One region of the Idiomarina sp. genome, then DNA from elsewhere that is predicted to be linked to it. Evidence: predicted binding sites of a transcription regulator. Region 1 holds the regulator's gene; each other region holds the start of a gene.
What was found. Region 1 encodes MetJ, which represses methionine synthesis genes. Its sites were predicted from a motif close to TAGACGTCTAGACGTCTA; they were not measured.
Positions count from the first base shown of each region.

Region 2: the regulator MetJ is predicted to act here: its motif matches at 1,900-1,917, upstream of metK (methionine adenosyltransferase).
Region 3: the regulator MetJ is predicted to act here: its motif matches at 1,777-1,794, upstream of msrA (peptide-methionine (S)-S-oxide reductase MsrA).

Region 1 covers NZ_CP080268.1:2,123,666-2,130,996, forward strand. Annotated here, with positions in the region: gene argS (arginine--tRNA ligase) at 1-205, opposite strand, end outside; gene priA (primosomal protein N') at 278-2,482, opposite strand; gene rpmE (50S ribosomal protein L31) at 2,653-2,865, shown strand; gene KZ771_RS10295 (malic enzyme-like NAD(P)-binding protein) at 3,119-4,369, shown strand; gene metJ (met regulon transcriptional regulator MetJ) at 4,360-4,686, opposite strand; gene metL (bifunctional aspartate kinase/homoserine dehydrogenase II) at 4,860-7,301, shown strand; gene KZ771_RS10310 (penicillin-binding protein 1A) at 7,329-7,331, opposite strand, start outside.
Region 2 covers NZ_CP080268.1:1,815,264-1,822,594, reverse strand. Annotated here, with positions in the region: gene KZ771_RS08830 (YqgE/AlgH family protein) at 1-109, opposite strand, end outside; gene gshB (glutathione synthase) at 162-1,115, opposite strand; gene KZ771_RS08820 (16S rRNA (uracil(1498)-N(3))-methyltransferase) at 1,143-1,880, opposite strand; gene metK (methionine adenosyltransferase) at 2,000-3,145, shown strand; gene tkt (transketolase) at 3,261-5,258, shown strand; gene epd (erythrose-4-phosphate dehydrogenase) at 5,262-6,278, shown strand; gene KZ771_RS08800 (phosphoglycerate kinase) at 6,290-7,331, shown strand, end outside.
Region 3 covers NZ_CP080268.1:2,831,607-2,838,937, forward strand. Annotated here, with positions in the region: gene KZ771_RS13735 (IscS subfamily cysteine desulfurase) at 1-1,070, shown strand, start outside; gene msrA (peptide-methionine (S)-S-oxide reductase MsrA) at 1,215-1,754, opposite strand; gene ndk (nucleoside-diphosphate kinase) at 1,926-2,357, shown strand; gene KZ771_RS13750 (bifunctional tRNA (adenosine(37)-C2)-methyltransferase TrmG/ribosomal RNA large subunit methyltransferase RlmN) at 2,587-3,720, shown strand; gene KZ771_RS13755 (pilus assembly protein PilF) at 3,916-4,365, shown strand; gene KZ771_RS13760 (RodZ domain-containing protein) at 4,346-5,590, shown strand; gene ispG (flavodoxin-dependent (E)-4-hydroxy-3-methylbut-2-enyl-diphosphate synthase) at 5,636-6,751, shown strand; gene hisS (histidine--tRNA ligase) at 6,845-7,331, shown strand, end outside.

The sequences.
Region 1 (7,331 bases):
CTGCAACAATCGTTTCGGCTAGCTGACGAGGGTTTGTTTTTGCCGGCTTTGCCAGCATCAAGGCCAAATTAGTTGCAAAGTCGCCGTGTGATTTATCTCGTGGTCGGTCGAGCTGAATATTTACCGTTTGATCTGCGGGTAAAACACCATCGGCTTTTATTTGGCCAATAGCATCAGCAAGTAACTGTTCCAGTTGTTCTTTCATCGACTCGACTACCTGTGCATAGATTAAAAAAGAAGGAATGATAAGGGTGTTAGTTTACTCGCTTTATAGCCCTTATGTGAAGTCCTGTGGGTCAACATCTAACGACCAGCGCACTTTGCGCCAACTCGGCAGTTTGTCTATTAGCGGTAGCATGTGTTCGAGTAGCTGATAACGTAATTTACGTGTTTGGCAGTGTACCAACAGCTGATAACGGTAACGCCCCGCTTTGCGCTCCATTAATGCCGGCATTGGACCCAGTATTTGCGCTCCCTGAACAACGGGTAATTGCTGCACCAGCTGATCAAGTGCTGTCGTGATAGCAAGACGGTCGGTACTCTCTACCCGAAATAGCCCCATGTGCCCATAAGGTGGAAGTTGAGCAGCCTGGCGCTCTGCAAGCGCCGTTAAGGCAAAATCCTGATAGCCATTATTTAACAGATCCTGGATCAAGTCATGTTCAGGGTGGTGAGTTTGCAAGACCACTTTGCCTGCTTTTTTCGCCCGCCCGGCACGCCCGGCAACTTGAGTAAACAGTTGTGCCAAACGCTCGGCAGCGCGAAAATCGGCACTGTAGAGTGCACCATCAACGTCTAATAAAGCGACCAGCGTAACATTGGGAAAGTGATGCCCTTTCGCCAGCATTTGGGTACCGACCAAAATCTGATAACGACTATCAGCTGCTGCCTGTAACTGCTTGCCTAGTTCACCCTTACGACGGGTAGAATCACGATCGATACGTAACACGCCATAATCGGGAAAACGTTGCTGCAATGCATTTTCTAGTTGTTCCGTGCCAACACCATGAGTCATCAGATGAGAAGAGCCACAGTCATTACATTGTTTAGCAATTGGCCTTTGTGAGCCACAGTGATGACAATGTAGCTGGTAGAGGCTTTTGTGTACCGTATAGTAGGCATCACAACGCTGGCATTGCGCTATCCAGCCACACTCGTGACACATAAGTGCGGGTGCAAAGCCACGCCGGTTTAAAAACAAAAGAACTTGGTTGCCCTTACTCAGCTCATCAGCAATTTGCTGCTCGAGCGGCTCAGAAATACCGGCTACAACTTTCTGCCCTTTGATATCCAGCAGCTGGTGTTTTACCTGCTCTGCGCCACCAGCTCGTTGATCCAGCTTTAACCAATGAAAACGCTGGCTTACCGCGTTGTTCAGCGTTTCCAGAGAGGGCGTTGCAGTACCCATAACAATCGGGATATCCAGCAATTGAGCCCGTTTAATTGCAATATCTCTGGCATGGTAACGAAAACCGTCCTGCTGTTTAAAGGACAAGTCATGTTCCTCATCGATAATAATCAAGCCAAGATCTTTACACGGGGTGAATACCGCAGAACGGGTGCCGATTATGATAGCGGCCTTACCAGTTTGGCTATCCAACCATGCTTGTAAGCGTTCACTATCATTCAATGCTGAATGCAGCATAACAATCGGTACGTCAAAGCGCTGCTGAAAACGACGCAGCGTTTGTGGCGTTAAACCAATCTCTGGAACCAAAACCAACACTTGCTGGCCGCGTTTAAGCACAGGTGTCATTGCCTGCAAATAAACTTCTGTTTTACCGCTACCGGTAATGCCCTGCAGTAACATTGCGGCATGTTTCTGTTGCTGGTTGATCGTTGTCACCGCAATGGCTTGCTGTTGGTTCAACGTCAGTGGCTGGTTATCTGAGTCCAGCTGCCAGGGGGTCTCGTCTATTGCGGGAACGCGTTGTTGCCGCTCTACCCAACCTTTTTCTTCTGCAGCCTTTATCACGGTGGAACTAATATCTGCTGCCTTTACAACACTTCGCGGCTGCGGACCCGGCTGCAGCAAGTGAATTAACGCTTGTTGCTTTTGTGCGCGCTTCATTTGCTCGCTGTCGAGCTCGGCGCCCACCTTCGTCAAGGCAATATATTCAACCGGCGGATAGCTGGCAGCCGCGCCTTTGCGCAACAGTGTCGGCAACGCATTAGCGGCAACTTCACCAAGGCTGTGGTGATAGTAGTCAGCTGCCCAACAAATTAACTGCCAAATATCATCAGCCCACAACGGTTGCTGATCGAGCACCTCGTTGACATCTTTCAGGGCATAGTCTGTAATCTTCGCGTTCGCTAACGGTGCTAAATAAAAACCTATCAACGTTCGACGACCAAACGGCACTTTAACCCGCGAGCCTACAACAGGGAGAGGCTCGGTCATTTGGTAAGTGAAGGATTTACGCAGTGGCACCGGCAGTGCAACTTCTACCTGACGTTGTGTATGGGGCTTTTCAATCGGCATTTTGCTATTTTGTGGCGCTACTCAAGATAATACAAGCGCTGATATTTTACTTGATCAGTAAGCTGTTATCACATAGAATGCCGCGCTCCAAACGATTGATGTTTTTTTGCGCATGGTGTCCGGCATAACGATGACCGGATAGCGATGCGGCCCATTATTGAGGTTATCCCATGAAAAAAGGTATTCATCCTAAGTATGAAGCAATTACCGTCACCTGCTCGTGCGGTAATAAATTTGAAACACGCTCTACCCGCACTGAAGATCTGCTGGTTGACGTATGTTCAGAGTGCCACCCGTTCTACACTGGTAAACAGCGTGTAATGGACACTGGTGGTCGCGTTGACAAATTTAAGAAGCGTTTTGGTACGTTGGGCAAAAAATAAGCCCGGACGATTAAAACCGCTGAAAACAACGCTTTGTTATCAGTTTTAAAAAAAAGGCGCTATTAAGCGCCTTTTTTGTTGCCCGCCTTCTGCGTAGCCCCTTTTGTTAAAGAAAAGTTACCCGGTGTATTTTTAGACACGATAAAAGTTATCTTGCTCCAACAAGTCTCTGTATAGCAGGTAAGATTTGTTCCTGCACGAAAAGCCGTTAAACTAAGAGCTCGATATTATCACAGATAAAAGGCCGGCTTTTATGTCTGACTTTCGCCAACAAGCGTTAGATTATCATCAGTATCCCACTCCGGGAAAAATCTCAGTCGAGTTAACCAAACCTGCAAATTCCAGTAAAGACTTAGCACTGGCCTACAGCCCCGGCGTTGCCGAACCCGTTCGGGAAATTGCCGACGATCCAGATAACGCCTATAAATATACTGCCAAAGGAAACCTTGTCGCCGTTATCAGTAATGGCACTGCGATTCTGGGGTTGGGTAATTTGGGGCCGCTGGCATCAAAACCGGTAATGGAAGGTAAAGCATTATTGTTTAAGCGCTTTGCCGGACTCGACGCTATCGACATTGAAGTTACCCACAGAACAACTCAGGACTTTATCAATACGGTTGCCAATATCGCGGACTCTTTTGGCGGCATTAACCTTGAAGACATAAAGGCACCAGAGTGCTTTGAGATCGAGCAAGCGTTAATCGAAAAGTGTAGCGTGCCCATCTTTCATGATGATCAGCATGGCACGGCAATAGTTACCGCTGCAGGCATGCTAAATGCACTGGAGATTCAGGGTAAAGAATTGCGCAGCGCACGTATCGTATGCATGGGAGCAGGCGCCGCGGCTATTGCGTGCATGGAACTGTTGATCAAGTGCGGCGCTCAGCGCGAACACATTTATATGCTGGACTCAAAAGGTGTCATTCATACCCGCCGCGACGATCTAAACGAATATAAAATGCTGTTTGCGAATAACACCGATAAACGCTCGTTAGAGGAAGTCATTGAGGGAGCTGATTTATTCCTGGGGGTTTCGGGTCCTGACTTGCTATCACCGGAAACACTTAAGCTGATGGCTGAAAAGCCCGTCGTATTTGCTTGCTCCAACCCCGATCCGGAAATTAAGCCAGAACTCGCAAAACAGGCGCGTAACGATGTCATTATTGGTACCGGCCGCTCTGACTATCCCAATCAGGTCAACAATGTGCTCTGCTTCCCGTTCATGTTCCGGGGCGCACTTGATGTTCGGGCAACCGCTATCACTGACGAAATGAAAGTTGCAGCTGTCGAAGCGATTCGCCAGTTAGCTAAAGAGGAAGTTCCCGATTCGGTACTCGAGGCTTCAGGCGAATCCAGCCTTACCTTTGGCTCTGATTACATCATTCCTAAGCCCATGGACCCGCGGCTGTGTCAGCGCGTGGCCCGGGCTGTAGCGGAAGCCGCCGTCAAATCAGGGGCGGCAAAAATCGACATGCCCAAAAACTATATGCTGGATCAGGACTGATCCAGCTCGTCGTCCGTTGGAATAGGTAACCCGCGTGCTTCGAGTTCCTCACGCACAGCGCTTGGAATTTTGTGCGGGTTAGACTTTTCCAGGTCTTCATCCGTTGGTAGTGGTTGCCCTGTAAACGCATGTAAAAACGCTTCACACAGAAGTTCACTGTTCGTAGCATGGCGTAAATTCTTTACTTGGCGGCGAGTTCGTTCATCAGTCAGTACTTTCAGTACACGGGTTGGTATCGATACCGTAACCTTTTTGACTTGTTGACTTTTACGCCCATGTTCTGCGTACGGGTAAATATACTCACCGTTCCACTTCATCGCATTCTCTCGCTGTATGAAAAACCCTTATAAGATATAATGAATTGTACTCACAGGATTGGCCACGTCAAATTTTATCCGTCTAGATGGCTAAAAGTTGCTGACATTTGCGCCACAATATTTTAGCCTTACAGCATAACGACCAATTATTTGTAGTTTAGAGGACGTAGTTGATGGCAATAGAAGGGCTAACTCAAGAGCAAGTGCAGGCCGCTGCTGATACCGTACAAGTTCATAAATTTGGCGGCAGTAGTCTTGCCGATGCCTTCTGTTACCGCCGCGTCGCTCGAATTGTGACCGAATACGCTGGTGCCAGCGACGTTGTTGTCGTTTCTGCTGCCGGCGACACTACCAACCGCATTTTAGCTATTATTGCGGCCGCTAAAAAGCCCGGCGATACTGCCGCAATCCTGCTCGAACAACTGGAAAAATTTCAGTTAGGACTTATCAATGAACTTCTTGGTAGCGATTTAGCACAATCCCTGTGCCAACTATCTAATGCAGACTTTGAACGTTTTCGACGCTTTATTCGCGGCGAGGAAAGCATTAGCCGTGATGCGGAATTATTAGCGTACGGCGAGTTATGGTCAGCTCGCTTACTCGCTGCACTCCTCAGAAAGCAAGGCACCCGCGCTGAACACATCGATGCCCGGGATTTTCTCTGTGCCGAAGACGCACCCGAGCCATTAATCCAGGAGCAAGTGTCGCGTGAAGGTCTGCTGCAACGGGTTGCTCCCTACCCAGGCACTCGGTTTATCGTCACTGGTTTTATAGCCCGTGGGTTAAATAGTGAAAGCCTGACCCTGGGTCGAAATGGCAGTGATTACTCAGCGACTCTGGTTGGTAGCCTGCTCGACGCAAAACAAGTAACCATCTGGAAGGATGTAGCTGGGGTTTACTCCGCGGATCCCCGCAAAATTGAGCGGGTCGTCAGCTTGCCAGCGTTAGACTGGTCTGAAGCTGAAGAGTTAGCTCGCCTGGGCAGTCCGGTACTGCATCCGCGAACATTTCAGCCGGTTAACCGCGAGCGCATGGTTATTTCCGTTCGTTCAAGCCTTAAAGTCGAGAACCAGCAAACCCGAATTGGTCAGTTTGAGCATGCTGAGCCCCGCGGCAAGGTATTTACCTCGTTATCTGAGGTGGTGCTTTTTAAAATTGAGTTAAACGATAAACGTCTGGTGGATCAATTGGATGAGCTCGACCTTGAGCCAATATTTAGCTGGACCGAGCCGGAAAAGCATCATCAGTACTTAGTCTTTCACCAAAACCACCTTGACTATATAAGTCGTTGGTTAGAGCAGATTGATAATGACAATGCCGTGACCCAAATACGTGGCTACTCAATGGTCGCACTGGTCGGTGACCGCATACAGGAGACCGATCAATATACCACCTTCAAGCTTCAGCTAAGCGAGCAAAAAGTCCGTCGGTTTGGGCTGGGAGAACATGGCAATTCGGCTATCGCTATTCTTGAACAGCAGCTCGATAGTCGTTTTTTAAATCGTTTACACAGCCAGTTATTCAATTATCGCCGCAGTCTAGGTGTGCTGGTGTTGGGACGCGGAAATATTGGTAGTGCCTGGTTAGAACTGTTTAAACAGCAACGCGATCGAATCAACCAGGTGATGGACGTGCGGATCATAGGCATTGCTAACTCTAAGCGCCTGTGGCTAGACTACGGAGGTGTTGAGTTAAATGCGTGGTCTGCTGATTTTGATCGGCTGGCACGACCCTACGTACTGACCGAATTATTACGTGAATTACCTAATGCGCCATACGATGAACTGGTGATACTTGATTTAACCGATGCCAAACCGATAGCACAATTGTATCCCAGCTTGTTTGCTAACGGACTGCATATCATCAGTGCTAACAAACGCGCGGGCTCTGCCCATGAATCTCTGTACCATGAGATACGCACAATCCAGCACGAGTACAAACGTGAATGGTTGTACAACACTACGGTTGGGGCTGGCTTACCACTTAATTACGCCATTAACGATTTGCGCGCTCAAGGCGATGAAATTCGAAGTATTTCAGGAATTTTTTCGGGCACCATGTCATGGCTGTTCGAAAACTTCAGTGCCGACACAGCATTTAGCGATTTAGTTGCCGAGGCAAAAGAACGCGGCTACACCGAGCCCGATCCCCGTGAAGACCTGTCGTGTCAGGATTTGGTTCGTAAACTTCTAATCCTGGCTCGCGAGATTGGGCTGAAACTTGACTGGCAGGATATCGAGGTTAATAGTCTGGTTCCTGAACATCTGCGTGATATTTCAGTTGCTGAATTTATGCAACGGCGTAGCGAGCTCGATGAGCCAATGAATGAAATGCTTGAATCAGCTGCTAAAGATGGCAAAGTCCCGCGCTTGCTCGCCAGCTTTTCAGTATCGGAAGAACGACGGGTTAAAGCAAAAGTCGGTATCGAATATATACCCGCGGGAGACATGTTAGCGAACCTGATCCCGGGTGAAAACATTTTTGTGATCTATACAGATTGGTACTCAGAAATGCCACTGGTAATAAGTGGCCCGGGGGCCGGCAAGCAAGTGACTGCAGGCGGAGTGCAATCCGACCTCAACCAATTACTGGGGCGTCTTAGCGCCATCAGCTGATCACCTGCGCAGTAAACGACAGCGAGCTTA
Region 2 (7,331 bases), 310 kb from region 1:
CCATCGCACCGTCCTCGTTATGCTCGCAGATATACGTCACGCTGCGCTTAAACAACGGGTCATCCATTGTTGGCGTAGCAATTAAAAAGTGATTCTGTAAGCTTTCCATCGGTGACTCCTTAACATTCGATAGTTTAAATATCGGTACGATGGCAATAATTTCAATGCTTATTCGCTAGTTTTTCATCGATGGCTGCAAATAGCCTGGCGGCGATGTTTATGTCATAGGCCGCTTCAATCTCGCGCATACAGGTGGGGCTGGTTACGTTTATCTCTGTGACCTTGTCTCCGATAACATCCAGCCCAACCAACATTAACCCTTTAGCTTTTAGCGTGGGTCCTATCGCCCGCGCGATTGCCCAGTCTGATTCTGACAGCGGCTGCGGGCGACCACTACCGCCTGCGGCTAAATTACCCCGTGTTTCGCCAGCCGATGGTACGCGAGCCAGGGCATAGGGCATGGGTTCACCGTCCACAATCAAAATACGCTTATCGCCGTCCTTGATGGCTGGCAGGTACTTCTGTGCCATCGCGTAACGCGTGCCTTTTTGCGTTAACGTCTCGATAATAACGCCCAGGTTAGAGCCGTCACGGCCGACTTTGAATATCGACGCTCCACCCATGCCATCAAGCGGTTTCATAATAACCTCACCATGGGTTTTATGAAATTCACGCAGCACGTCGCTGTTTGCGCTTACCAGAGTGTCAGCGATGTGTTCAGCAAACCAGCTGGTATAAAGTTTCTCGTTACAATCGCGCAAGCTTTGTGGATTATTTACGACCAGCGCACCGTCGCGTTCTGCCAGCGAAAACATATGTGTGGCATATAAAAACTCGCTGTCGAAAGGGGGATCTTTGCGCATCATAATAACGTCGAAATCACCAAGCCGGACACGCTCGTCTTCACCCAGCTGATAAAAGTCAGTAACTTGGTCAGTCACCTTAACTTTGCGGGTAACGGCATAGGGTGTGCCATTGTCGATGAGTAGGTCGCCCATCTCGACGTAATAACATTGGTAGCCCTGTGTCTGAGCCTCCAACAACAAACGAAAACTGGTATCTTTAACGGTTTTAACGTCCGCAATGGGATCCATCACCATGGCAAGCTTTCTCATTACAGTATCCTTTTAATGCAAAGTTCGTTAGGCCAGGTCACCTAATTCATATTGGATAACACTTAGCGCGGTCAACGCTGCCGTTTCGGTTCTTAAAATACGCGGGCCTATTCGTATCGGTTTAAACTGGCCGCGTTTGGCTAAATCGACTTCTGCTTCAGTAAAACCACCCTCGGGCCCAATCAGCAAGGCAACTGACGCTGGCTGGTCAGCACCGGTTAGTTGGCGCAGTGGTAGCGGCGCATAAGGGTCGAGTGTCAGTTTTAAATCGGCGGTAACTTGCTGCACAAAGTTTGCCACCGTCTGAGCTGCGTGCACCACCGGTACACGGCTTCTGCCACACTGTTCACATGCGGAGATGACGACCTTTTGCCATTGTTGCTGTTTCTTCTCTAGTCGCTCACCGGTAAGCTTAACGCCGCAACGGTCGCTAAACAGCGGGGTGATCTCCGCAACGCCCAGCTCAACGGATTTTTGTAAGGCAAAATCCATCCGGTCACCGCGTGAGATTACCTGGCCTAAGTGAACACTTACTGTTGACTCAGAGTCGTTACTCTCTACCGCAACAACACGCGCCGATGCACTGCGTTTATCGGCCTCCAGCAATTCAGCCTGATAATCATTGCCATCGCCATTAAACAGGCATACCGGCTGTTCGTTGCTCATCCGCAGCGCCTTTACGCTGTGCTGAAATGCATCGGCTGAAAGTTTAACCTGATCACCAACAGCAAGGTTGCCCGGATGAAATAGTCGCGGAATTCGCATCAATTCTTCTCTTGTGTAGTGGACTTTTAGACGTCCAGAAGTAGAAAAAGTTTTACTGATCGGTTACATTAGCATCTTAGTACTATTAGCTTTAATCAAAATAAAGGAATGAAGGGCATATGTCACGTCACCTGTTTACTTCAGAGTCTGTTTCTGAGGGACATCCGGACAAAATTGCGGATCAAATTTCTGATGCCGTTTTGGATGCAATTCTTACCGATGATCCTCGTGCTCGGGTTGCCTGTGAAACATACGTTAAAACGGGCATGGTGCTGGTAGGCGGCGAAATATCAACCAATGCCTGGGTTGATATCGAGGAGCTTACCCGAAATACCATCAAAGACGTAGGTTATGTGCATTCAGACATGGGTTTTGATGCTAATTCGTGCGCGGTATTAAACGCCATTGGTAAACAAAGCACGGATATCAACCAAGGTGTTGATCGAGACCACCCTGAAGAGCAGGGTGCCGGTGATCAGGGCTTGATGTTTGGTTACGCTTCAAATGAAACGTCGGTGTTGATGCCGGCGCCGATTACCTATGCTCATCGAGTGGTACAACGCCAGTCTCAGGTGCGCAAAGACGGCACTTTGCCGTGGTTACGACCGGATGCTAAAAGCCAGTTAACCTTTGTTTATGAGAACGGCAAGCCTGTTGCGATCGACACGGTGGTGTTATCAACGCAGCACCATGAAGATATCTCTCAGGCGCAGTTAAAAGAAGCTGTGATGGAAGAAATTATCAAACCGGTTCTGCCGCAGCAGTGGGTCAGTAAAGACACCAAGTTTCATATCAACCCAACCGGGCGCTTTGTTATCGGCGGCCCTATGGGCGACTGTGGCCTGACAGGACGTAAAATCATTGTTGATACTTACGGCGGTATGGCACGTCATGGTGGTGGCGCGTTCTCGGGTAAGGATCCGTCTAAAGTTGACCGCAGCGCTGCCTACGCGGCGCGTTACGTTGCCAAAAACCTGGTTGCTGCCGGGTTGGCTGAACGATGTGAAATTCAGGTTTCGTACGCAATTGGTGTAGCCGAACCAACCTCTATTAGCATTGATACCTTTGGCACCTCACGCCATGACGAGGAATCGCTGATTGCGCTGGTGCGCCGACATTTCGATCTGCGCCCTTATGGACTAATAAAAATGCTGGATTTAGAGCGCCCCATTTATCGCGCAACATCAGCTTATGGTCACTTCGGTCGTGATGAATTCCCATGGGAGCAAACGGATAAAGCAGAGCAGTTGAAAGCCGATATTTGATCGGCTTTTGGTTCACACTATCTGTTCATAAAAAACGCATTAAATTTGCTTGTAACCCCCGAAATGTGGACAATACGCGCTCAAACGTTTGCTTGTCACCTTTTGGGGGTTTTTCATGTCTGATCGTCGTCATCTCGCCAACGCCATTCGTGCACTCAGCATGGATGCGGTACAAAAAGCTAAGTCAGGTCACCCGGGTGCGCCCATGGGTATGGCTGATATTGCCGAAGTACTGTGGCGTGATTATCTAAAACATAACCCCAACAACCCTAACTGGGCCGATCGTGATCGCTTTGTGTTGTCTAACGGCCATGGCTCGATGCTGATTTACTCGTTGCTGCACCTTAGTGGTTATGACCTGAGTATCGATGATTTAAAGCAATTCCGTCAGTTACATTCTAAGACTCCCGGTCACCCCGAGTATGGTTACACACCGGGTGTTGAGACCACCACCGGTCCCCTAGGTCAGGGCATTGCCAACGCCATCGGCATGGCGTTAGCCGAAAAAACGCTGGCTGCACAATTTAACCGTGACGGACATGACATTGTAAACCATCACACCTATACCTTTTTAGGTGATGGCTGCTTAATGGAAGGCATTTCTCACGAGGCCTGCTCGTTAGCAGGTACGCTGGGACTGGGTAAACTAATCGCGTTTTACGATGATAACGGTATCTCCATTGACGGCGAAGTCGAAGGTTGGTTTACCGATGATACCGCCAAGCGTTTCGAGTCTTATAACTGGCAAGTTATCCGCGACGTTGACGGCCATGACGCCGCAGCTGTTGCCGACGCAATAGACAAGGCTCAGGCAAACACTTCTCAGCCAACATTGATTATTTGCAAAACCGTTATCGGTTTTGGCTCCCCCAATAAACAAGGTTCAGAGAGCTGCCACGGTGCACCATTAGGCGATGACGAAATTGCCGCCACGCGCGACCAGCTCGGTTGGAACTATGGACCGTTTGAAGTTCCTGATGATGTTTATCAACAGTGGTCTGCGAAAGATCGCGGCGATGCAATTGAAGCTAGCTGGAATAAGCGTTGGGTTGCCTACGAACAAGAGTTTCCCCAGCTGGCAGCAGAATTAAAGCGACGCCTAAATGGCGAGTTGCCGGAAGATTTTCAGCAGCACGTTGCGGCTTATGCGAAGCAACTACAAGATAACCCCGACCATCCGGCAACGCGCAAAGCGTCATTAAATACGCTGAATGAGTTTGCACCTAAACTAACTGAGTTGTTAGGTGGCTCCGCCGATTTAGCCGGCTCAAACCTGACTTTGTGGGACGGCGCTAAAGGGGTTACGGCTGATGATGCGAGTGGTAACTATGTTTACTACGGTGTGCGTGAGTTTGCGATGTCGGCAATTATGAACGGCATCACACTGCACGGCGGCTTTAAGCCGTATGGTGCAACCTTCCTTATGTTTATGGAATATGCACGTAATGCTGTTCGTATGGCGGCATTAATGAAGCAGCCATCGATTTTTGTTTACACGCATGATTCGATTGGTCTGGGTGAAGATGGCCCAACGCACCAGCCGGTAGAACAAATGGCAAACCTGCGTTTAACCCCAAACCTGAATTGCTGGCGCCCTTGTGACGCGGTCGAAACGGCTGTTGCATGGGGTAATGCGATTAGTAGTAACCACGCACCAACAGCATTGGTATTCAGTCGCCAGGGGATGCCACAACAGGAACGTGATGAGCAACAATTGAATGACATCAGCAAAGGTGGCTATGTATTAAAAGATTGTTCAGGAACACCTGAACTGCTCTTGATTGCGACCGGCTCTGAGGTTGATATTGCGGTGCAGGCAGCGGCACAGTTAATCGACAAAGGTCATAAGGTTCGCGTAGTATCGATGCCATCGACTGACGTATTTGACCAGCAAAGTGCGGAATACAAAGAGCAGGTGCTGCCTGCTGCGGTTAGCCGTCGCATTGCGATCGAAGCGGGTATTGCTGATTACTGGTATAAATATGTTGGCCTAAATGGTGCTGTTGTAGGTATGAATAGTTTTGGTGAGTCCGCGCCGGCTGCCGATTTATATAAACACTTTAACATTACCGTTGAAGCAGCTCTTGAACACGCACAAAAAATGCTGGGGTAAGATGTGAGCGTACGCATTGCTATTAATGGCTTTGGTCGCATCGGGCGTAGTTGCTTGCGTGCGCTTTACGAGAATAATTATCGTGAGAGCTTCAGTGTCGTGCTGATTAATGAGCCGGCGCCGGCAGAATCGATGGCGCACTTATTAAAATACGACTCCAGTCATGGCCGCTTTAAGTTTCCGGTAGCAGACGCAGGCGAGATATTAACCGTAGCCGGCGATAGCATTGCGCTAACTCACGAGACCGAAATAGAAGCCATTGACTGGGCTGAACACGCCGTCGATATCGTTATTGATTGCACCGGCGTGTTTGGTAGCCAGGCAGATGGGCAGCGGTATTTGCAACAGGGCGTTAAACGGGTGTTGTTTTCTCACCCCGGCACACCGGATGTTGATTTTACAGCCATCTATGGCATCAATGACGATGAGCTGACCTCAAACCATAAAGTGGTCTCTAACGGCTCTTGTACGACCAACTGTATTGTTCCGGTTATCAAGCTTATTGACGATGCGTTCGGCATCGACTCCGGGGCTGTGACCACAATCCATTCAGCGATGCATGATCAACAGGTGATAGATGCTTATCATCCTGATTTGCGCAGAACCCGGGCGGCGGGGCGTTCGATTATCCCGGTCGACACCCGACTTGCACGTGGTATCGAGCGGATTATGCCGCATCTCGAAGGTCGTTTTGAAGCGATTGCGGTGCGCGTGCCTACCACCAATGTTACGGCAATGGATTTAAGCGTTACACTCAACAGTGACGCGTCGCTGCAAGACGTTAACCGGGTGATTAAAGAGGCTGCTCGCAGTGGTTTAAAGGGGATTATCGACTACACCGAAGAACCCTTGGTTTCGATTGATTTCAACCACGACTCACACTCCAGCATTGTCGATGGAACGCAGACGCGGGTTAGTCATAAGCGCTTAGTAAAACTGTTGTGTTGGTGCGATAACGAGTGGGGCTTCGCAAATCGCCTGCTTGATACCACTAACGTGATGATCAACACACTGAATTAAGAGGACAAACCATGTCAGTTTTAGCGATGGCGGATTTAGACCTTAACGGCAAAAAGGTATTAATTCGCGAAGACCTTAACGTACCGGTAAAAGACGGCAAAGTCACCTCTGATGCACGCCTGCGGGCCGCACTACCAACCATCAGGTTAGCCTTAGAAAAAGGCGCAACTGTGATGCTGATGTCGCACTTAGGCCGCCCCACCGAAGGGCAGTTTGATGCGGCTTACTCAATGGCCCCGGTGGTCGATTACTTAGCTGCTGCGCTGGATGTGCCGGTGCGTCTGGAAAACGATTATTTGAACGGTGTAGAGACCACTGCCGGTAGCGTGGTGGTATTCGAAAACGTGCGTTTCAATGTCGGCGAAAAATCAAATGATGATGCGTTAGCAAAAAAATTAGCGGCACTTTGTGACGTTTACGTTATGGATGCATTTGGCACCGCGCATCGCGCTCAGGCGTCAACTCACGGCGTGGCAAAGTATGCGCCAATTGCCTGTGCCGGGCCGTTGTTGGCAAACGAGCTGGATGCCTTAAGCAAGGCATTGGATAACCCGAAGCGTCCGCTTGTCGCTATCGTTGGCGGCTCAAAAGTGTCGACCAAGCTGACCGTACTAGAGTCTTTGTCTCACGTTGTCGACCAACTGATTGTCGGCGGTGGTATTGCTAATACGTTTATTGCTGCGGCCGGGCACGATGTCGGTAAATCATTGTATGAGCCTGATTTAATTGCTGAAGCGCGACGCTTGATGGAACAGGCACAAGCGAATAATGCTGAAATTCCGTTACCAACAGATGTTGTTACGGGTAAAGAGTTTAGCGCTGACACTCGTGCAGAAACAAAGCCCGTTACTGAAATCGAAGAAGACGACATGATTTTTGATGTCGGCCCCGATACGGCAAATATGCTGGCTGAGAAATTAAAAACTGCCGGTACCATTGTTTGGAATGGACCCGTTGGTGTTTTTGAATTTGAGGCGTTTAGTAACGGCACCGAAGTGATGGCGAATGCGATTGCAGATAGTGATGCATTCTCTATTGCCGGCGGTGGTGATA
Region 3 (7,331 bases), 710 kb from region 1:
TGACCGTCGACGGCATATACGCAAACCCGGCGTCGCGTTCGCATCGGTATGGCTGGCAGGCAGAAGAGGCTGTAGATATTGCGCGCCACCAGGTTGCTGACCTAATCAATGCTGACGCCCGCGAAATCGTGTTTACTTCCGGAGCTACCGAATCCGATAATCTCGCCTTAAAAGGCGTCGCACATTTTTTACAGGACAAGGGAAAACACCTGATTACCGTGCGAACCGAGCACAAAGCGGTGCTGGATCCGGCAGAGCAGTTACAAAAAGACGGTTTCGAAGTGACCTATCTGGATGTGCAGGCGGATGGCCGCGTTGATCTTGACGAGCTACGCTCGGCATTGCGTGAAGATACGGTGCTGGTCAGTGTGATGCATGTAAACAACGAAATTGGCGTGATTCAGGATATCAACGCCATTGGCGAACTTTGTCGTGATAATGGCACCTTGTTGCATGTCGACGCCGCCCAGAGCACCGGCAAACTGCCGCTGGACATGGCAGTACTACCGGTAGACCTATTATCAATTTCTGCCCACAAAATGTATGGTCCCAAAGGCATTGGCGCACTCTATGTGCGGCGCCAACCGCGGGTACGCTTACTGGCACAAATGCATGGCGGTGGGCATGAACGAGGTATGCGTTCTGGTACGCTGGCAACTCATCAAATTGTTGGCCTGGGTGAAGCAGCAGAGGTTGCAGCAGGCCGTCTGCAAGCAGATGCCGAGCGCTTTGAAAACCTACGCACAAAGTTCCTGCAACCGCTGTTAGCGCAAGATGGCATTGCGCTAAACGGTAGCGACCAATTCCGCGTACCGCATATTATCAATCTGAGTTTTGCTGGTGTCGAAGGTGAAATCTTACTGATGTCGCTGAAAGATTTGGCGATTTCTTCTGGTTCTGCCTGTACCTCAGCAAGTGTCGAACCATCCTATGTACTGCGCGCACTGGGCTTACCGGATGAGCTAGCCCACGCATCTCTGCGCTTCAGCTTCGGCCGCGAGACGACGGAAGCAGAAGTCGAGCACGCGGCGCAGCATATTCTGGATGTTTACAGCGCTCTGCGGAGATAACGCTAGGCGCACTTATTTCACGGCTTGGGCGCTTCGCGCGGTTTAGGCTCGCTGCGCTCGCGGGGTAGGTGCTTTGCCCGTTAAACCGCGAGCGTAGCGAGGCCAAATCAGCGCAGCTCTATACCGCGAGCGCGCAGCGCGAGCCTATTTAAGCAGTCCCGAAAACGTCTTGCGGAATTTAGCCAGTTTCGGCGAAATCACCGCCTGGCAATACGGATTCTCAGGGTTGCGGGCGAAGTAATTCTCGTGGTAATCCTCAGCCAGATAAAATTTACCCAGTGGCGATACTTCCGTCACAATAGGTGCCGCAAACGCATCTTCCGCTTCCAGTTCAGCAATGATTTGCTCCGCCTGCTGCTTTTGCTCGTCGCTATGATAGAAAATCGAGGTGCGATATTGCGTACCAACGTCGTTGCCCTGACGGTTGACCTGAGTTGGATCATGCAGGGTAAAGAAGATTTCTAAAATTTGACGGTAAGAAATTATCTCAGGGTTGTACGTCAACTGTGCCACTTCTGCATGTCCGGTATCGCCACGGCAAACCTGTTCGTAAGTCGGATTTTCGGTGTGTCCGCCGGTATAGCCGGACTGAACCTTTTCAACGCCTTTGACTTGTAAAAACGCCGACTCCACGCACCAAAAACAGCCACCACCTAAAGTTGCCTGTGCCAGATTGTTTGACATTAAAGATACTCCTTTCGTATTTTAGACGTCTAAATGGCTATATGTTTTTGCATCCTAACGTAGAATTTCTACAAAAACAATTAAAGGTTATTCGATTTTTTAGCGAATCTCCCGTATAATTCGCGCGGAAATTTTAATCACTTAGTTAATACCCTTTTTGGAGTAAAATAGATGGCTTTAGAGCGCACTTTATCAATCATCAAGCCCGACGCAGTTGCTAAAAACTTAGTTGGTGCTATTTACAATCGTTTCGAAACCTCAGGTCTGCGCATTGTCGCAGCAAAAATGATGCACTTGAGCAAAGAACAGGCAGAAGGCTTTTACGCTGAGCACAAAGAACGTCCTTTCTTTGGTGCATTAGTTGAATTCATGACTTCTGGTCCAATCGTTGTACAAGTTCTGGAAGGCGAAAACGCAGTATTGAAGAACCGTGAAATCATGGGTGCAACTAACCCAGCTGAAGCACTGGCGGGAACTCTGCGTGCAGACTATGCTGAAACTATCGACGAAAATGCGGTACACGGTTCTGATGCAGTAGAATCTGCAGCGCGCGAAATCGCATACTTCTTCAGCGATGAAGAAATCTGCCCACGTACACGCTAATTTAGGCTTCGCGGGATAGCCGCTTCGCCGGAATAGGCGCTGCGCGCGGTGTAGGCTCGTGCTTCGCACTCGCGGTATACCGGCCGAAGGCCCTAAACCGCGAGCGCAGCGAGCCTACACCGGCCAAAGGCCCTAAACCACGCGCAGCGCTTACACCGCGAGTGCGCAGCACGAGCCCAAGCCGCCGCAGGCCTGAACCGCGAGCGTAGCGAGCCAAAACAGGAGTTTTATGACCAACGCCATCGACAAAAAAGTGAACTTGCTTAACCTCAATCGCGAAGGCCTTCGAGAGTTCTTCAGCGAGCTGGGGGAAAAACCATTTCGTGCCGACCAGGTGATGAAGTGGCTTTATCATTTTTGTGTTGATGACTTTGATGAGATGACCAATCTCAACAAAAAGTTGCGCGAAAAACTCAAGCAGGTAGCTGAAATCCGCGCGCCGGAAGTGCGTACCCAGCAACAATCTTCGGATGGCACCATCAAATTCGCGATGACCTTATTCGATGGTCAGGACGTAGAAACGGTGTGGATCCCGGAGCGCGACCGAGCCACTTTATGCGTGTCTTCGCAGGTTGGCTGCGCGTTAGAATGTACCTTCTGTTCAACCGGAGCGCAGGGCTTTAACCGCAATCTGAACGTTGCTGAAATAATCGGTCAGGTTTGGCGGGTTAACCAATTACTGGGCGCCTACGGTAAAACCGGTATTAAACCGGTCACTAACGTGGTCATGATGGGCATGGGTGAACCCCTGCTTAACATGAATAACGTAGTACCGGCTATGGAACTCATGCTGGATGACTATGGCTTCGGCCTGTCGAAGCGTCGGGTTACTCTCAGTACCTCAGGCGTTGTCCCGGCATTAGACAAGCTCGCTGAACAAATCGACGTAATGCTGGCGATTTCACTGCATGCGCCAGACGATGAATTGCGCAACGAAATTGTACCCATCAATAAAAAGTACAATATCGAGCAGTTCCTGGCCTCAAGTCGCCGCTATGTCGAGCAGTCAAAAGCGCAACACAAAGTGACCGTTGAGTACGTGATGCTGGATCATGTTAATGATTCTACAGATCAAGCACACGCTTTGGCAAAAACGCTAAAAGACACGCCAAGTAAAATTAACTTAATTCCGTTTAACCCATTCCCGGGTTCCGATTACGGGCGCTCCAGTAACTCGCGCATCGACCGGTTTGCAAAAGTGTTAATGGAATATGGCTTCGTCGTTATGGTCAGGAAGACCCGCGGCGATGATATTGATGCAGCCTGCGGTCAGCTAGTCGGTGACGTAATCGACCGCACCAAACGCATCTTAAAAAGGCAACAAGCCGCCCGCGGTGACGAAATCGGTGTAAAAACCGCCTAAGAGCTGGCTGTATGCTCCTGCGGAGCGGCTTTTGTGCCTGCGGCACGGCGGTTTGCAACAACGCTACGCTTGTTGCTGCTGTTTGAACCGCAGCTCTCTTTAAACAGCCGCAGCGGCCGCAGGCTCGCTGCAAAAAGCCGCGCCGCAGGCGCAAACAGCCGTCGCGAAGCGACAAAATGCAAGGGAATGCATAGCATGAAAATAGTGAGCCTATTGTGCCTGGCTTTTATGGCAGGCTGCAGCCTAACCCCAAACGCAGAGCTTAGCGACGCCGGCAAGACCCGCTTACAACTGGGGCTGGAATACATGCAGCGCGATCAATTAGAGCGCGCGCGGCCGCATCTGGACAAAGCCTATAACGATGCGCCACGCTCAGAAGCTGTGATCATTGCGCTGGGACAGTGGTATTTGCGCAAAGAAAAGGTCAATTCAGCGTTGCTACTTTACCAGCAAGCGTTATCATGGCAACCTAACAGCGGCGCAATGTATAACAACTACGCTATTGCACTGTGTGTCGCTGGCTACCGGCAGCAAGCCATGTTGATGTTTGATCAGGCAGAGAGCCTGCAGCAACAGGTGGCAGCAAACCGCAAACAGTGTTCCTTGCTTAAGACAAGGCATCGCTATGCCGAGGCGAGCCAATAGCGTACTAATAGGGATCATCCAGAACACCATGACTGCTGATAATCAATCGAATGATACTGAGGAAAACGCGGTAAATAACAACGACGTAGAACATACCGCTGAGCAGCAGAAGGAACTTGTAAAAGGGCCCGGGCAGTTACTTAAAGAGGCCAGAGAAGCTAAAAACTTGACGTCGCGCGACGTTGCCGATCGGTTACGGTTGCGTTTACAAATTATCGAGCTGCTCGAGGCTGACGACTACGAGTCGTTTTCTACTCCGACCTTCATCAAAGGCTATCTGCGTTCGTACGCTAAATTATTAGAAGCGAACGAAGATGAAGTTTTCGCGGCCTACAAAAAACTCGGTATTAAAGAGCCGGATACCACGGCCATGCAAAGCTTTTCTCGTCGGGTAAAACACCAGGAAAACGATAACCGACTAATGCTCATTACTTACGCGGTCATTATCGTAGTGATTGGTCTGGTTATTTGGTGGTGGCAGGATAGCGACATTAGCTTTAACGATATTAGCAGTGACGTGCAGCAGGCTGTTCAGGAAGAACAGGCGGTGCAAGAAGAGTCTATGCAACCGACAGCTTCACCAGAACAAAATGAGCCAGACCAGGTATTGGAGTCTGAGGTGAGTGCCGAGGATACCAGTACCTCATTAACGGCGAGTGACCCGAGTGCTCCTGTTGACGAACAAGAACCACCACAGACGGTGACCGATACTGAATCTGCGGATACTGTTTTGGCGGAGGTTAATAGCTCGTCGCCAGACCAATCAGAAGCAGAGCCCGAGAGCACAGCCGATGCGGCGGAGCAGCCGCAAACAGTCACTAATGACGCTGACAATGATAGTGAGTTAAGCGACGTAAATTCTGACGCTAATAACGACACCAGTACGGAACCAGCCACAGAACCGGTCGCTGATAACGATACGCAAGCGGCTACTGGTGATACTGAAGCCACTGCACAGTCAGAGCAAACCGAGCAGCTGCAGGCCAGTTTAGTGTTTGAGTTTAGCGAAGAGTGTTGGGTCAAAGTCGATGATGCAACAGGTGAAACGCAGGCCGTCGGTATAAAAGCGGCCGGTTACACCATGCCGGTTCCGGGTGAAGCGCCGTTTTCTGTTACCATTTGCAAACCCGAAGCGGTTACCATCAGCTATCAGGGGCAAACGCTGGATCTGAGTAACTTCCGCCAGGCGCGGGTGGCTCGTTTCAATGTTCCTTTAGATAACTAATTGTCAGTTTATTGATTGCGTTAATAGGTAGTAGGAAGTCTCATTATGATGCATGAAAGTCCCATTAAGCGCAGGCCATCACGTCGCATTTATGTTGGCGATGTGCCTATTGGCGATGGTGCGCCGATTGCAGTGCAATCAATGACCAATACCGAGACAACCGATGTGGCAGCGACCGTTGCACAGATTAATGCGTTGGCAGCTGCCGGTGCTGATATTGTGCGGGTTTCGGTGCCGACTATGGATGCCGCCGAATCCTTTAAAGCGATTAAAGCACAGAGTCCGGTACCACTGGTAACCGACATTCACTTTGACTACCGTATCGCGTTAAAAGTGGCTGAATACGGTGCCGACTGTTTGCGTATTAACCCGGGTAATATCGGCCGTGAAGATCGTATCCGTGCAGTTGTAGATGCAGCGCGAGATAAAAATATCCCGATCCGCATCGGTGTTAATGGTGGCTCGCTGGAAAAAGACCTGCAGGAAAAATACGGCGAACCAACGCCGGAGGCGTTGGTGGAGTCCGCCATGCGTCACGTCGATATCCTTGACCGGTTAGATTTTCAAGACTTTAAAGTCAGTGTAAAAGCATCAGACGTATTCCTTGCGGTAGATTCGTACCGGTTACTGGCTAAACAGATTGACCAGCCGCTGCACTTGGGGATTACCGAAGCCGGTGGTAAGCGCAGTGGTGCAGTAAAGTCGTCCGTTGGTTTGGGCATGCTGTTGGCTGAAGGCATTGGTGATACGCTACGGGTATCGTTAGCGGCGGACCCGGTAGAAGAAATTAAAGTAGGTTTTGATATTTTAAAATCGCTACGAATTCGCTCGCGTGGTATTAACTTTATCGCTTGTCCGAGCTGTTCGCGCCAGGAATTTGATGTCATTGCTACTGTTAATGAGTTAGAACAACGCTTAGAAGACATTACGGTGCCGATGGACGTTTCGGTTATTGGCTGCGTCGTGAACGGCCCCGGCGAGGCACTGGTTGCTGAAGTAGGGCTGGCAGGAGCTAAAAACAAAAGCGGCTTGTATATTGGCGGCGAGCGTCAAAAACTGCGTTTAGATAATAACGATTTGATTGACCAATTAGAGCGTCAAATCCGTGACCGCGTTGATTATGTGCAAAAGCACAAAATTGACGTAAAAGAAATCGGCTAAGCTATTTTACCCGCCGCATTAAAGTCCTTATAATACGCGCTTGATTTTTAGGCTATCGACTTTTAACCACTGATTTAAAGGGAAGCATTACCTGTGGCGAAATCCATTCAGGCAATCCGCGGTATGAATGACTTGCTGCCAGACCAGAGTCCGGCCTGGCAACAAGTTGAGTCCACGATTCGACGAGTCGCCGCCAGCTATGGCTATAGCGAAATCCGCATGCCGGTGTTAGAAAACACCGCCTTGTTCAAGCGCTCGATTGGCGAAGTAACGGATATAGTCGAAAAAGAAATGTATACCTTTGATGACCGCAATGGCGAAAGTCTGACCTTGCGCCCTGAAGGTACTGCAAGCTGCGTACGCGCCGGCAACCAGCATGGCCTGCTGTATAACCAAATCCAGCGGCTATGGTACATGGGGCCGATGTTCCGCTACGAGCGCCCGCAAAAAGGACGCTACCGTCAGTTTCATCAATTTGGTATCGAAACCTTTGGTTTATCGGGAGCCGATGCCGATGCCGAAGTCATTCTGTTGTCAGCACGGCTATGGAAAGCGTTCGGGATAGCTGATCAGGTCGAAT